Regions from separate parts of the Sporosarcina sp. P19 genome, predicted to be linked through region 2. Evidence: riboswitches for the same ligand, from Rfam matches in the RefSeq annotation. Region 2 holds a riboswitch; each other region holds the start of a gene.
The links. Region 2 has a riboswitch for S-adenosylmethionine ahead of CSV74_RS09230 (methionine ABC transporter ATP-binding protein). Riboswitches for the same ligand answer to the same signal wherever they lie in the genome.
Positions count from the first base shown of each region.

Region 1: it holds a riboswitch for S-adenosylmethionine, as region 2 does, so the genes downstream of both, metK (methionine adenosyltransferase) here and CSV74_RS09230 (methionine ABC transporter ATP-binding protein) in region 2, are expected to answer to the same signal.
Region 3: it holds a riboswitch for S-adenosylmethionine, as region 2 does, so the genes downstream of both, CSV74_RS08945 (bifunctional homocysteine S-methyltransferase/methylenetetrahydrofolate reductase) here and CSV74_RS09230 (methionine ABC transporter ATP-binding protein) in region 2, are expected to answer to the same signal.

Region 1 is NZ_PDYR01000009.1:124,697-127,822, forward strand. It holds gene metK (methionine adenosyltransferase) at 1-1,003, opposite strand, end outside; SAM riboswitch class I at 1,180-1,299, opposite strand; gene pckA (phosphoenolpyruvate carboxykinase (ATP)) at 1,477-3,069, shown strand.
Region 2 is NZ_PDYR01000007.1:50,295-53,420, forward strand. It holds gene CSV74_RS09225 (pyridoxal phosphate-dependent aminotransferase) at 1-1,158, opposite strand, end outside; SAM riboswitch class I at 1,389-1,500, shown strand; gene CSV74_RS09230 (methionine ABC transporter ATP-binding protein) at 1,619-2,632, shown strand; gene CSV74_RS09235 (methionine ABC transporter permease) at 2,625-3,126, shown strand, end outside.
Region 3 is NZ_PDYR01000006.1:156,830-159,955, forward strand. It holds gene bioB (biotin synthase BioB) at 1-55, opposite strand, end outside; gene CSV74_RS08935 (biotin transporter BioY) at 55-654, opposite strand; gene CSV74_RS08940 (hypothetical protein) at 783-980, opposite strand; SAM riboswitch class I at 1,145-1,256, shown strand; gene CSV74_RS08945 (bifunctional homocysteine S-methyltransferase/methylenetetrahydrofolate reductase) at 1,340-3,126, shown strand, end outside.

The DNA.
Region 1 (3,126 bases), on a different contig from region 2:
AAAGTTTACCGGTGTCGAATGTATTGATCGAAATGGAAACCGGGCTCGCTACTCCAATAGCATACGCCAACTGAACTTCACAGTGTTCAGCAAGTCCTGCTGCAACGATGTTCTTTGCAACATAGCGTGCTGCATAAGAAGCGGAACGGTCTACTTTTGTAGCGTCTTTCCCCGAGAAAGCACCGCCACCATGACGAGCATATCCACCGTACGTATCAACGATGATTTTACGTCCAGTTAGACCGGAGTCTCCTTGAGGTCCACCTACAACAAAGCTGCCAGTAGGATTAATGAAGTATTTAGTATGCTCGTCCAATAAGTTTTTTGGAACTACTGCATCAATGACAACTTCCTTAATATCCTTCTCAATTTGCTCGAGTGTCGCTTCAGGGTGATGTTGTGTGGAAATAACGATTGTGTCAATTCGCACGGGATTATTATCTTGATCGTATTCTACCGTTACTTGTGTTTTTCCGTCAGGACGTAAATACGTAATAAGTTCCTCTTTACGTGCCTGCGCCAAGCGATGTGCCAATTTATGAGAAAGACTAATTGGTAAAGGCATTAATTCCGGTGTTTCGTTACATGCATATCCAAACATTAGACCTTGGTCTCCTGCACCGATTGCATCTAATTCTTCATCTGACATAGAACCTTCACGTGCTTCGAGTGCCACGTTGACACTTGCAGCGATTTCAGGTGATTGCTCGTCAATGGAAGTAAGTACAGCGGACGTCTCGTAATCGAAGCCATATTTCGCACGAACATACCCGATTTCCTTTACAGTGTCGCGAACGACTTTTGGAATATCCACATACGTTGTCGTAGTGATTTCTCCCATTACTAATACGAGTCCAGTCGTGATGCTCGTTTCACATGCCACACGCGCATTTGGATCTTCCGTTAGGATCGCATCTAAAATTGCGTCTGATATTTGGTCGCACATCTTGTCAGGATGGCCTTCTGTAACTGATTCTGATGTAAACAGTCGACGGTTTGTCATTTTGTTTCCCCCTATATTAAGCATCATGATACGGTACTCTCATAAGTCCCTGGTAAAGTTCCACGCCTAGACGTCAAGCATATACCATAAGGATTCAGGGCTAGACAATATAAAAAGCCCTCCACTCATTTTCAATCCATGAGTAAAAGGCAAAATTTCACGCGCAGCACCTTTCACTCTTATCGTCCAAGGAATTAAACCTTGCTTCAGGTTTGGCACCTTCGCGTTAGACGTACGTCTATTGCAGGTTGCCGGGTTTCACAGGGCCTGTACCCTCCACCAACTCGGGATAAGAGTATCCGTTCATGTCACATCGTATTAAAAAGTTTGGATTTTGTCAAATTATTTATCCTAAATCACTTGAGTTTTCCATTAGTATAGATTAATATTCTTAATGTGTTATACTATTTACGAATTAGGATATTCTTATTAAGATAAAAATAAATCGACTACGCAAAGGACGGTATGTAAACATGATATCTGCAAAAATTGATGATAGCTTAAAAAGTCTTCTTAGTGGAAGCAACGTGACGATCCAAGCGTCTGTGGCAGAATTAACGGAAAAAGCAGTAGCAAGAGACGAAGCCAAACTTTCTGCCGACGGTGCGATCACTGCACGTACAGGTAAATATACAGGACGCTCACCTAAGGACAAATTCATCGTTGAAGATGCAGTGTCTAAGGATAAAGTAGATTGGGGTAGCACGAACAGTCCGATTTCAGAAGAGATCTTTGATTCATTATACACGAAAGTCATTGATCATTTGAAGTTAAAAGATGAACTCTTTGTATTTAAAGGGTTTGCAGGAGCAGATAAAGACTCTCAATTGTCTATCCAAGTAATTAATGAATTAGCTTGGCAAAATCTGTTTGTTCACCAATTATTCATCCGTCCAACCGAAGAAGAATTAAAAGCACACGAATCGCAATTCACAATTTTGGCTGCCCCTTCATTCAAAGCGGATCCAAAAGTGGATGGCACAAACTCTGAAACGTTCATCATTGTGTCGCTTGAAAAGCGCATCGTCTTGATCGGTGGTACAGAGTACGCTGGAGAAATGAAAAAGTCTATTTTCTCTGTTATGAACTTCTTGCTTCCAGAGCAAGATATCTTATCTATGCACTGTTCAGCAAACGTTGGAGAAGAAGGCGATGTTGCTCTATTCTTCGGTCTTTCTGGAACAGGTAAAACGACACTTTCAGCAGATGCTAACCGTAAACTTATTGGTGACGATGAGCACGGCTGGTCTGATAATGGCGTATTTAACATTGAAGGTGGATGTTACGCAAAGTGTATCAACCTTTCTGCTGAAAAAGAACCTGAAATCTTCGGAGCAATCCGTTTCGGTGCTGTTTTAGAAAACGTAGTACTGGATGAAGAAACGCGTATTCCAGATTATGACAACAAATCATTAACAGAAAACACACGTGCTGCTTATCCGATTGAAAACATCGATAATATCGTGACACCGTCTGTTGCTGGTCACCCGAAGAACATCATCTTCCTAACAGCTGATGCTTCTGGCGTATTGCCTCCAATCTCGATTCTTACAAAAGAACAGGCAATGTACCACTTCTTGAGCGGTTTCACTTCCAAACTTGCTGGAACTGAGCGTGGAATCACTGCTCCTGAACCAACATTCTCTACTTGTTTCGGTTCACCATTCTTACCACTTCCTGCAGCAACATATGCAGAGATGCTTGGAAAGAAAATTGATGAGCACGGTTCAAAAGTATTCCTTGTGAATACAGGATGGACTGGCGGAATCTATGGTGTAGGTTCACGTATGAACTTGGGCTACACACGTTCAATGGTACGCGCTGCAATTGCCGGTAAATTGGATAATGTAGAAACAAAGAAGAACGAAATCTTCGGATTGAACATGCCACTTGAAATCGAAGGTGTACCAAGTAATGTTCTACACCCTCGTTATGCTTGGGAAGATCCGAACGAATACGATAAAGAAGCAAATCGTTTAGCTGATGCTTTCCGTGAGAACTTCAAGAAATTCTCACACGTTTCAGAAGACATCGCAATCAAAGGCGGACCACCCGTTATTAAGTAATGACATATGAAAAAGGCTGATCAGGAATTCCTGGTCAGCCTCTTTTTGGGTTTTAAA
Region 2 (3,126 bases):
TAAACCAAGCTTTTCAATACGGCGAATCGCTTCTTGCAAGCGTTCTTCACTTTCCAACAACCCGACACGAATATATCCTTCTCCGTGAACACCAAATCCGTTCCCCGGTGATACTGCGACGTCTGCTTTATCCAGTAATAAATCAGCGAAGGTTTCGCTTGTAAATCCTTCTGGGACAGGTAGCCAAGCAAAGAATGAGCCAGTAGGAGCCGTGACGTCCCAACCGATGCGTTCGCATTCCGTTAGCAATACTGTCAGGCGACTTTCATAGAGCGCAACTAATTCTTCAACGCATTGTTGAGGACCTGTCAATGCTTCAATTGCGGCACGTTGAACTGCCGGGAAAATGCTAGTGAATAAGTGGTCTTGCAATACATTTAATGCTTCTATTATTTCAGAGTTACCGACTGCAAAACCTACTCGCCAGCCTGCCATATTATACATTTTGGAAAGGGACAGCATTTCAATGCCGACTTCCTTTGCCCCCTCAGTTTGTAAAAAGCTAATCGGTTTCTGGCCTTCAAAACCAATTCCACCATACGCAAAATCTTGTAAGACGGCAATCTGATTTTCTTTGGCAAACGCCACAGTTTTTTCATAAAACTCGGGAGTTGCTGTGACGCCTGTTGGATTACTTGGATAATTTAAGTACATTAGTTTGGCATCTTTTTTCTGATCATCCGTCAGTTTATCGTAATCAGGAAGAAATTCATTCTCCTTACGTAGTGGCATCGTATCATATCGAATACCCGCTAAGCTCACACCTGATAAGTAGTCAGGATAGCCAGGGTCTGGCAGTAATAATAAGTCTCCTTCATTCATAATAGCTAAAGGAAGTTCTACGACACCTATTTTCGTGCCACCGAGTACCGCGACTTCTGTTTCAGGGTCAATCGTGACATCATATTCACGCTGATAGTATTCAGCCACAGCTTGTTTTAAAGCAAGTGTTCCTCTGAATGGAGAGTAGCCGTGTGTCGCTGGATCTTCAACAGCTTCTTGCAATGCTTTAATAATATGGGGAGGTGTTGGCTGATCAGGGTTTCCGCGTCCGAGATTAATTACATCTCTGCCTTCATCCATAGCCTTTTCTATTTTATTTAATAATAACGTAAAGAAATGTGGAGGGAGATTTTGTAAACGGTTAGATAAAGCCATAGTCTATTCCTTCTTTCTTTGGTAGGGTATTTGCGTTAAGTATACATAGATCATACTAGACTTTTCAATAAAAGGTTGGGCATTCGATTCCAGATGATTGCGAAGATTAGGCAAAAGGAAAGTAATGTTGATAGAATGAGTCGGATATTCTACTGACTTGTTGTTATTCGCCTTGACAGTTTTGTAAATTCAGATTAGTATATGTTTTACGCATATAATTTAATAGTAATCTCTTATCAAGAGCGACTGAGGGAAGAGGCCCGATGAAGTCCAGCAACCCCTTGAATGAAACAAGGAAGGTGCCAAATCCTACAGCATGGTTTTCCATCTGAGAGATAAGCTGAGTGTATTTCAGTACTTCTTTCATTTAGAAAAATGAAAGATTTTTTTATTTAGAAAAATTTTTAAAAACTTACTATTTTTGATGATTATTTACTTGAATGTAGAAAGAAGTGAGAAGATGATCCAAATTCAACATTTGTCTAAAGTCTATCAGACAAAAGAAAAAGTGGTAAAAGGTGTAGATGATGTATCACTAGACATCGAGACTGGAGAAATATTTGGTATTGTCGGTTATTCAGGTGCGGGAAAAAGTTCTCTCATACGCTGTTTGAATTTGTTGGAGACACCAACGAGCGGCACGATCTTAATTGATGATGTAAATTTAACGAAACTATCAGGGGTACAACTTCGGCAGGCGCGCTTGAAGATTGGAATGATTTTTCAGCACTTTTATTTAATTAGCCAAAAGACGATTTTCGAAAATATCGCATTTGCTTTACAAGCAGCAAAAATGCCGTCAAACAAAATAGAGGCACGTGTAATGGAACTTCTTGAAATGGTAGGTCTGTCTGAAAAACGCGATGTATATCCTGCTCAGTTGAGCGGAGGACAGAAGCAACGCGTTGGAATTGCGAGAGCCCTAGCTAATAATCCATCCGTTTTGCTTTGTGATGAAGCGACATCTGCACTGGATCCTAACACGACGATGTCCATTTTACGATTGTTGAAAAAGATCAATAAAGAATTGAATATCACCATTGTGTTAATTACGCATGAGATGAATGTCGTAAAAGAAATTTGTGATCGCATGGCGATTATGCAAGACGGAAAAGTCATTGAAGAAGGGCAAGTGTATGACATCTTTTCTAATCCAGTTCAACCTTTGACGAAAGAGTTTATTAGTAGTGTAGTGTCTTATGAAATCCCGGATACCGTCATGTCCACCTTGGCTGGTACACTGATAAAAATCACTTTTAAAGGTGAAGTAGCCATGGAGGGTGTGATTTCCGATACTATGCAGAAGTATAGAGTGAAAGGAAACTTCCTGCATGGGTCGATTGAATATATTCAAGAACGAGCACTTGGGATTTTCTTAATGGAATTGCAAGGTGAGCGTGACGAAGTAGAGCAGGCGATTGCATACATACTCGAACAAAATGCACAAGTGGAGGTGATCCGACAACATGTTTGATCTATCTCACATTATGGAACTCATGCCGGATATTACAAAAGCATTTGGTGAAACACTTTATATGATCGGCATCTCGCTTACAATTGCACTGATTATTGGATTGCCGCTCGGGGTTCTGTTATTTACAACAGATAAAGGGTTATTTTTAGAGAACCGTGCAATAAATTCAGTAGTTGGTTTTTTCGTTAATATTATTCGATCCATCCCATTCATCATACTACTTGTAGCCCTAATACCTCTGACGAAACTGATTGTTGGAAATACGATTGGACCGGCAGCTGCAAGTGTGTCGCTTTCCGTGGCAGCCATTCCTTTCTTTGCTAGGATTGTTGAAACATCCATGCGTGAAATAGACAAAGGAGTTATAGAGGCTGCCATATCAACGGGTGCGTCGCCGTGGATGATTATTTGGAATGTGTTATTACCTGAATCTAAGTCGAGTATTATCCAAGGACTTACACTGACACTAATTAACTTAGTTGCCTATTCAGCCA
Region 3 (3,126 bases), on a different contig from region 2:
CATCAGTTACTTCATGCCCTTCCAGTACTTGAGTAGCCAGCCTTTGGTAGTTCATTATAGCGTACGCCTCACTTTCAAGTGTTTTGAGATTCTAAACGCGAATATGCCTGACAGTACAGCCAGAATTAGATCTTTTGGCAACGGAGGCATCATCCATAGCCATGCGATCTTGTAGGTAAACACGTCTGGTGCAGCAGCCCACATCTTGTACGCAAAATACATCCAGCTTGTGCCTACTATATAGTTGATTGCCGTAGCGACCAGTGCCGCGGTTATATAAGCAGGCATGGTCTGACTTCGCTCGACAATCTTCCCGGCTACATAAGCTATTAAAATGAACGTAAGAATAAAGCCAAACGTCGGACTCAAGATCTGACCGAAGCCGCCTGAAAATTTAGCGAAGACCGGTGCACCTGCTAATCCTATTAACATATATACCGTCATAGATAACGCACCTAGACGACTGCCAAGTAATAGTCCTGATAAGATTGCGAAAAACGTTTGCAATGTAATAGGTACTCCACCAACTACTAAAAACGGCACAAAGGATGTAATATTTGCTCCAATCATCATTAATGACGCGAACATCCCACTGTATACAATGGTTAATGCACTAAACCTACTTACCGGTTGCCTCTCCGTTGCTGTCGCCATCATGTCACCTCTTTTATATTAGTTATCATAAAAACAATAATAGTTAACACACAATATGTCAACACCTTTTATTTTATAGTTAACCCATAAAAACAAATAAAAAAAGACTGCAGCAAAATGCTGACAGCCTACTTCTTCTCATCAATCTGTTCTTCTTTTTCTTTACGAAACAAAACGCTTGAGATCAAACCACTGAATATAGCAGCCGCAATTGTAATGTACACTCGCATATCATAAGCAACTTCTTCGTAATTGCTACCTATCATAATCCAAGCAATTGTACCTACAAGAACAGCGATTGGAAATGAGTATTTAAAGAATCGCATAATTCCTCACCTTTTCGAGTTGTTTCATTGATTTTAGCATATATATCGCAATTTCTCTATGCTCTAACTCCGCACTTCGAACTTCACCAAACATTCACTTGACGATATCCAACAAAGCCGCTATGATGTGGTTAGAATAATCTAAATAATTGAATAAGAAACATATCTTATCAAGAGAAGCTGAGGGACTGGCCCTTCGACGCTTCAGCAACCAGCCATATAGGCAAGGTGCTACTTCCAGCAGTCTGTCAAATTGACACTCTGAAAAGATGAGAGGGAACTAGTCATTGAGATTACAAAGCCTTCTAATATACTTGAAGGCTTTTTTTGATTAGAAAAAGCAAAGGGGAGATGGAATTATGTCATTGCTAGATAAACTACAAACAAACGTCTTAACGGCAGATGGTGCAATGGGGACGATTTTATATTCTTACGGAATTGATTACTGTTATGAAGAACTAAACGTAGAAAAGCCTGAAATTATAGAGCAGATTCACCAAGACTACATCGCAGCCGGCGCAGATATTATACAGACGAACACTTACAGTGCAAATGCGAACAAATTAGCTCGCTACGGATTAGAAAGTCGTGTAACGGAATTCAATAAAGCGGCCATTCAAATTGCAAAACGCGCAGCAGCACCTGGGGGACAATTTGTACTCGGTACAATTGGCGGCCTGCGTGGCATACGTAAAAGCGATGCTACATTGGATGAAATAGAAAAAGTCGTACTAGAACAAGCCAATGCATTATTGGCAGGTGATCCGGATGGTCTTCTATTGGAAACATATTACGACTTTGAAGAGTTATCATCTGTTGTGACAACGTTAAAGAAAATCACGGATGTTCCATTGATCGCACAAGTTTCTATGCATGATCCCGGCGTATTACAGAATGGGCTTTCATTAAATGATGCACTTCATCAACTTGAATCTCTTGGAGCAGATATCGTAGGTGTCAACTGTCGCTTAGGCCCTTACCACACGATTCAAGCATTCGATAATGTTACATTACCGGAAAAAGCATTTTTATCCGCATATCCAAACGCCAGTCTATTAGATGTGGAAGATGGGCGTATTGTCTATGAATCAGAAGCAGAATACTTCGGACGCGCTGCTGTATTACTTCGTGATCAAGGCGTTCGGTTGATCGGTGGATGTTGCGGGACAACACCTAAGCATATTAAAGCAGCGAAAACACAGTTAGCGCGACTTGCACCTATCACAGAAAAGGTCGTACATCCGGAAAAGCCTATCGTGATTCATGAAGCGGGACCTACAAAACATCAACCTCTTCATGAAAAAGCGAAAACAGAGCGTACGGTAATTGTAGAACTAGATACACCGCGCCACTTGGAAACAGAAGATTATATCAAGGGTGCAAATGTGTTATATGACGCAGGAGTTGATGCTATAACAATGGCAGATAATTCCCTTGCTTCCCCTCGCATCAGCAACATGGCGATGGGCTCAATCGTTAAGATGAAACATAATATCCGCCCGCTTGTACATTTAACGTGCCGTGATCACAATCTTATCGGCTTACAATCACATTTGATGGGACTCGATGCATTAGGCATTCACGATATCCTAGCTGTAACAGGCGATCCGACAAAAGTTGGCGACTTCCCCGGTGCAACAAGCGTCTACGATGTATCCAGCATGGAGTTATTGCAGTTAATTAAGAAATTGAATGAAGGGATTTCGTTCTCCGGTAAGCCATTGCGCAAGAAAGCAAACTTCTCTATTTCAGCAGCTTTCAATCCGAACGTACGCGTAATTGATCGAGCTGTACAACGACTCGAGAAGAAAATTGAAGCGGGTGCAGACTATTTCATCACGCAGCCGGTATACACGAAAGAAAAGATTATCGATGTATACGAAGCCACAAAACACTTGGATACACCGATCTTCATTGGCATCATGCCATTGACAAATATACGAAATGCAGAGTTCCTGCATCACGAAGTACCAGGTATCAAGCTTTCAGAAGATGTGTTGGAAAGAATGCGTGAATGTGGAGATGACCGTGAAAAATCAACTGAAACGGGTCTTGAAATCGCAAAAGAATTGATTGATACAGCAGCGCAGTATTTTAATGGGCTGTATATCATCACACCATTCCTCCGTTACGATATGACATTAGA